Regions from separate parts of the Bradyrhizobium sp. 521_C7_N1_3 genome, predicted to be linked through region 1. Evidence: riboswitches for the same ligand, from Rfam matches in the RefSeq annotation. Region 1 holds a riboswitch; each other region holds the start of a gene.
The links. A riboswitch is a leader RNA that binds a small molecule or an ion and turns the genes downstream of it on or off. The one in region 1 is predicted to bind cobalamin.
Positions count from the first base shown of each region.

Region 2: linked by a shared signal. The riboswitch ahead of metE (5-methyltetrahydropteroyltriglutamate--homocysteine S-methyltransferase) and the one ahead of AB7008_RS18895 (TonB-dependent receptor) in region 1 are both predicted to bind cobalamin.
Region 3: linked by a shared signal. The riboswitch ahead of AB7008_RS06960 (hypothetical protein) and the one ahead of AB7008_RS18895 (TonB-dependent receptor) in region 1 are both predicted to bind cobalamin.

Region 1 covers NZ_CP197232.1:4,119,744-4,121,941, forward strand. Annotated here, with positions in the region: gene AB7008_RS18890 (histidine phosphatase family protein) at 1-459, opposite strand, end outside; cobalamin riboswitch at 531-732, shown strand; gene AB7008_RS18895 (TonB-dependent receptor) at 848-2,198, shown strand, end outside.
Region 2 covers NZ_CP197232.1:2,303,381-2,305,578, forward strand. Annotated here, with positions in the region: gene AB7008_RS10375 (hypothetical protein) at 296-586, opposite strand; cobalamin riboswitch at 938-1,139, shown strand; gene metE (5-methyltetrahydropteroyltriglutamate--homocysteine S-methyltransferase) at 1,241-2,198, shown strand, end outside.
Region 3 covers NZ_CP197232.1:1,507,732-1,509,929, reverse strand. Annotated here, with positions in the region: gene AB7008_RS06965 (transposase) at 343-465, shown strand; cobalamin riboswitch at 703-904, shown strand; gene AB7008_RS06960 (hypothetical protein) at 1,281-1,727, shown strand; gene AB7008_RS06955 (hypothetical protein) at 2,129-2,198, opposite strand, start outside.

The DNA of each region.
Region 1 (2,198 bases):
CAGCGCAATGCAGAGCGCGGCGCGGATCGTGCCGGAATGCACGACGAGCGTTGCCGAGCCGGCGCCGATTTGCGCGAGGCCCAGCCGGACGCGCGCGACCTGATCCTCGAAACTTTCGCCGCCCGGCGGCCGCCCGTGCGCCGGATCGCTCCAGAACTGCGCATAGGCTTCGCCGCCGGTCGCGGCGAGCTCGTCATGCCGCCGGCCGGTCCAGTCGCCGAAATCCTGCTCGCCGAATTCGGGCACCAGCGCGGGTTCAAGTCCCAGCGCGCGCGCCGTCTCGACCGTGCGTCGCGCCGGGCTCGCAAAGCTCGCAGCATCTGGCGGGAGCCTCCGCTGCAACGCCTCCAGTTGCACGCGATTGCCGAGATCGGCGGGCGCGTCGGCTGCGTGGATCGTCCCCTTGACGCCGTCGACGGGCGCATGCCGTATCAGCCAGAGGAAGGTCTCGCCTTCCATGCCTATCTCCAAGGAAGTTGGTCGCTGTGGTAATATCGTCGCACCGGCACATTGACTCTGTCTTGTCGGTAATCCTAGATGGCTTTGACGGTTTCCCCGAGTGGGGATGAAAAGGGAATGCGGTGCGGGGGTTTTGTCCCCAATGCCGCGGCTGCCCCCGCAACTGTAAGCGGCGAATCTTGCGTCACGAGCCACTGGGTATCTCGGTCCCGGGAAGGCGATGCAAGGTACTGACCCGCGAGCCAGGAGACCTGCCGTCAGCCGTGGTCACACGCGAAGATGTCGGTCGGGGAGTACAGACATTCGGCTTCATCGGAAGGCTGAAAGGCCGAAGGTGGGACCTTGTTCGCTGTGACGTGCCACTGACGTCATACCGAGGTCCCGAACTGTGTCTTCCATTCGTCTTGTACGACCGCGTTGCTTCCTGCTCGCCTCCGCCGCACTCACATCCTTTGCCACTCTCGATCTGCCTGCCGCCGTGGCGCAGCAGGCTCGCGAACCGCTGCCGCCTGTCGAGGTGTCGCCCGCCCAATCCCGCAAGCAGGCGAGGCCAGCAGGCCGGGAAGGGCAAACCGCTCGCCGCGCGTCATCGCGCAGATCCGCGGCCGCGGCGACAGCAGCGCCAAAGCCCGCCGCGGCGAGCGCGGGAGTGCAGACACCCCTCAATACGAATGTTGTGGCTGAAAGCGCCTCGCGGCTCGGCCTGACCGTACGGCAGATACCCGCGACCGTCGAGGTGATCTCGGCCGAGACCATGCGCGAGCAGGGTTATCGCACCGTGTCCGAGGTAGCGCAGGGCGCTGTCGGCGTCACCTCCGGCGACAATCCGGCCGAGCCCGCGGCCTTCTCCATGCGTGGCTTCACCAACAGCCAGATCAACATGCTCTACAACGGCATCAAGATCGGTCCGCAGAACATGACCTCGCGGATCACGGATACGGCCAATCTCGCAGCCGTGGAATTTCTGAAGGGCCCGGCCTCGCTGATCTCGGGTGAGGGGGCGGCCGGCGGGTCGATCAACCTCGTCACCAAGCAGCCGCACACCGGGGCGATCCGGAACGAGGCGGATTTCTCCTGGGATTCGCTCAACTCGTTCGGCGTCCATTACGGCTCGGGCGGCAGCACCAATGTGCAGGGCCTCGACTACCGCTTCGACATCAGCCGCGCCTCGCTCAACGGCTTTGCCGACGACACCAATACCAGGACGCTGGATGTGTCTGGCCAACTCAATTACCGCATCTCCGACAGCCTCAAGATCTGGGGCGCGATCGAGTACCGGGAAGATCGCTCGAAGGCCTATTGGGGCGCACCGCTGGTACCGATCGCCTTCAGCGGCTCGCATGCGACGAGCGGCATTGTTTCGGGCAACTACTTCAACAGGACCGACCTTGGCGCCGTCACGATCGACGACCGCACCTTCAACACCAATTACAACGTCCTCGATAACCGCAACGTCGCGCAGGAGGTGTGGCTGCGCGGTGGCTTCGAGCTGAAGCTGGCGCCTGACCTGACGCTGAAGAGTCAGGCCTATGGTTACGGCGCAGAGCGCACGTGGTTCAACAACGAGATCGAGGCGTTCGACTCCGTCAAGAACCAGGTGTATCGCGAGCGCTTCTATGTCGCGCACAGCCAGCGCCTCGTCGGCAACATCACGGACCTCATCTGGGATGCCAATATCGCAGGCTTCGACAACCGCATGGCAACGACGTTCTCGTCGAGTTACCTCGACTTTGTGAGGC
Region 2 (2,198 bases), 1.8 Mb from region 1:
GCGCGGGTCTTCCAGGCATTCTCTTCATAACCCTCGGCCTATCGCGTTTCATCCAAATATCTTGTGAAGCAGGCAACCTCGAACCTGCTATGCCATCGCAAGAAGTTTACGGGGATGCACCCGCTAGCTGTCCCGCGCGAGCAGGCGCTCCCCTCTATGTCATGCGCAGCTAACTTCCCCGGCAGCGACTGCGTCAATTGGCTGAGCTGGACCTGCCCAGAGGAGGAGACTGGGCATTCCGAGGGTCTGCATTCTTCGTGCCAGGCAATAGGCGGAAAATTTCACGGAGTTTGTGTCACTCTTGTCGACTTTCCGACCTTTGCATGTTTTCGATGTTTCTGTTTGGCGTATCCGCCGCAGCTTGTGCATCCATGTCCCGCACCGGATATTTAGCAGAAGAGTTGAACGCCTCGATGCCGGATGCCTGTGGACGGAAGTGGGTTTGCCGCCATTGAGCTGTGTGGTTCGCTATCGTGCCGCCCGCGTTCGAGCTGCGTGATTGCCAAGCACCAAGCCGGCTTGATCCCAGCTCTGAAGTCTGGGTGGCACGCAAATCAACCCCTCGCCAGTTGCTAAATTTCGCCACGTGCCTTGGCCTATTCGCCGCAGATCCTTTAGTTGAGCGAAGAGCTGGCTAGCTGAGGTGCTGGGCGAACCTCTGGAAATCGCAAAGCCGCATTGAAAGCGCTCTGATATAACGTCGGTACTCCCGCCGGCAGGCTGCTTCTGTCCCTTTCATCAATTTAGCGTGCGGCTCCGCCTCAAGGCAGCTCCGATGCTTATCCGGCATCTGAGAAGGATATGTCTGATTATGACATCTCTGATGAGAGAATGTTTCTAGATGGTGAAGTCACAGAGATGCACGGTCATTCGGCTAGCGGATGTCGCAGATTAGCTTGCACATAATCTGAGAGGTTGACGGAAGAGTTCTCCTGCCGATAATCCAAGTCGTCGAGGTTCTCCGGTTCCCATTGATCCGGAGCTAAGAGGGAAGCCGGTGCAAATGCCGGCTCTGCCCCCGCAACTGTGAGCGGCGAGCCGCTGTCCGACGATGTCGCTGAAGCCTGCACGGCTTCGGGAAGGCCGGACAGCAGCGATGACCAGCAAGCCAGGAGACCGGCCCCGACAATATATTGGTCCACGGGCGGGGTGTCTCGGTGGTGCGCCAAGCAGCCGTCGCACGCGCGACTTCTCCTGCCTGCGTCCGCCATGGCCTTTGTCCCCAACAGGGGTTAACGCTATGTCTCCTCTCTCTCTTCCAGTTGCTACGCTCGGAACGCCACGCATCGGCCCAAGGCGTGAGCTCAAGCTCGCTCTAGAAAGCTACTGGGCTGGAAAGATTAGTGAACAGCAGTTGCACGAAGACGCATTCGGCCTACGCGCAGCGAACTGGGCTCGTCAAAAATCGCTCGGCGTCACGATCATTCCGTCAAACGACTTCTCGCTGTATGATCAGGTGCTCGATACAAGCGTCATGGTTGGCGCAATCCCGGAGATCTACGCCGCGAACGGAGAATCCGTTTCGCTCCAAACGTACTTCGCCATGGCCCGCGGATCGCAATGCGGCGAGCAGGATGCGAGTTGCGCCCAGAGCCCGCGGGGATCTGGCGTGCCCGCGCAGGAAATGACCAAGTGGTTCGATACCAACTACCACTACATGGTTCCTGAGTTTTACCGGGGACAGGCGTTCAGACTGTGCTCTCGCAAACCCGTCGAAGAGTATGAGGAAGCGAGGGCTCTTGGCTTTCAGACCCGCCCTGTCCTGATCGGGCCGGTCACATTTTTAAAGCTCGGCAAGAGTACCGATAGTGCGTTCCAGCCCCTCTCTCTCCTCGATGATCTGATACCCGTCTATATCGACCTTCTGCATGAATTAGCCAAACGAGGGGCAAGTTGGGTTCAGTTTGACGAGCCCTGCCTGGTCCTTGATCTGGATGAGGCGGCGCGAAATTCGTTGCTGCACGCCTATAACCGGTTCGCAAAGGAGGGACCCGCTATCAAGATCATGCTTGCGAGCTATTTCGGCGCCCTAGGCGACAATCTGGATACTGCCCTGAGCCTGCCAATTTCCGGTCTGCACGTCGATTTGGTTCGAGCGCCAGAACTATTGGATCAGATCGTTGCTGACGGCCGAAGTGATCTCGTCATGTCGCTCGGTGTCATCGACGGCCGGAATGTGTGGCGGTCGAACTTGCCGT
Region 3 (2,198 bases), 2.6 Mb from region 1:
TCTCGAATTCCGCGCTGTTCGACGCCATCGTCGCAATGGCGTTCTGCCTTGCAGATCGCGACGCGCGGTTCAGGGTCAGCGTGAAGTACCTCGCAGGGCTAACACCGGACATGCTCAGCACGACAGGCAGGGCGATCATAGGCGGACAAGCCGGCTTCGATACACTGTGCGAACGGTTGAGACATGTAAACGGCACCCGAGCCGGCCATCACGGCCGCATCAAAGAGCTGGGACATTTGGCTGGGCTTTCGACGTCGGAGTCGCCCCTCGATCCTCAGATCAGGTCGATCTTGCTAGAGAAGATCGAAACGAACATCGCAAATGCCGTCGAGGCGGAGTCTCTTGAAACTCGCTGCCCGTGTGGTCGAGACCACGAGCCGCATTCGCCTTGCGTTCGCCGCGGCATGTCCCGAAGCCGACCTGATCCGCGGCTTGCCCGGCGCGCTGCTGCCGCTCAGTCCTTGACCGGCGGGGCGTCCGCCCCCCGTTCGCCCAACTTATCCCTCAAGCGCGTTGCAAAGTACGGGTCGTCAGGCGGTGAAAAGCCGAAGGCAATCCTGTGCGCCTCGTCAGAGCAGATGTGCGGCCACATCAATCGGACTAGAAAAACGCACTCTCACGAATAGGACGGGCTAAACTGTCACATGTTGTGTCACTCAGCACTCGATTCACGCCCCTTGCTTGACTCGGTTATGAGGGGCCTTCAGTCTGGTTATCGGTAGCGCCGAAAGGCGTATCAAGGGAATACGGTGCGTCCTCACGGACAAGGCCGAAGCTGCCCCCGCAACTGTAAGCGGCGAGCCGACGACAGTTGGGCCATTGGGTTCGTTCGTTCGAACCTGGGAAGGTGGTCGGAGGCGTCAACCCGCGAGCCAGGAAACCTTGCTGCCGGTCGTGGTCATGGACTGACGCAGGGGCGGGGTGCTCCAAGACGTTGCAAAGCCGATCGAGATCTGCCGCATTCGGGGCGAACGGCTGCCGCTCACGGCGAATGTGCGTGACGGCTTTTTGTTTCGCCCGTGGTCATCACCGTTTTCATTTCAAACGTAGTAGCCGTGCCGGCGCGAGTTTCGGCGTCAACTTCAATCCTGCTCAAACAGCGCTGGCTGTCCGGGTCAGCATTGACGCTAGGAATCGTGCTGGCCTCGATCGCCGCAGCGGGATCGGCGTCCGCACAGCCTCCGCAACTGCTCAATCCGTGATTGTCTCCTCGGCCAATCCGTGGGGCAACACCGTCACCGCGGCAGCAGCAGCGGCGCGAGCGCGTACGCCTCTGGTACGTGGCCGCGACCCGGGCGCGCGACCTGCTGATCCTGCCTAGGCACTCCGCCGACCTGTCGGACAAGTGCTGGGCAAAGCTCGTCGATTTGGGCCTGGCTGGTCTCCCGGCGATCAACCCGAACGACGTCGGCACCGCGAAGGAAAGGAACGTCACGCCGCTAGAGAACGGGCAGACCCGCGAGACCTTCGCCGCCGAGGCGACCGCTATCTTCGATGTGCGCAAGACCGTGATCTGGCGTCGCCCGAGCCGGAGCGAACTTGATCAGGTGGACGAGCCAGAAGCGAAGATCGAAAGCGGGGAAATTCCGGAAACCGGCGCTGCGGAGCCTGCTGCCGTTCTCAGAAGTTCGACGCGTGGCACCATCCTTCACAAGCTAATCGAGGAGGTGCTGACCGGAGAAGCCTGCGACGCCAGGGCGGACTTGAAACGCGGGCTGCGGAACTGATCCGGCAGATGGGGCACGAACCGGCGGAGGATCCGAAGATGGGCATCAGCGCCGTCGAACTGACCGCCACGGTGCTGCGGACGCTCGCTCTTCCGGACGTCGTGACGCCGCGACCGCGTCTCGCCCCCGAGCTCCCGTTGTTCGGAAGCCAGACTCACGAAGGCGGCAAGGTCCTGCTCTCCGGACAGGTTGACGCGATCGCGTTCGACGAGGCCGGCGCCATCGACGCGGTCGTCGATTGGAAGAGCGACGTGGCTCCGGATGCGCCGAGCATCGGCCACTACAGACAGCAGATCGCCGACTATCGGAAGCAGACGAACCTAAGCGGGACAGGTCGTCGATGTGACTTGAGCCCCCGCGGCTGCTGCTCAGGATCCAAGCGCCGTCTCTGCCGGCCTGGTCTACCTTGCCGAGCTGCGGTTGCTCACGCTTGGCTGAGATCGAATCTGAAAGTTCTCCGCAGTTTCACGG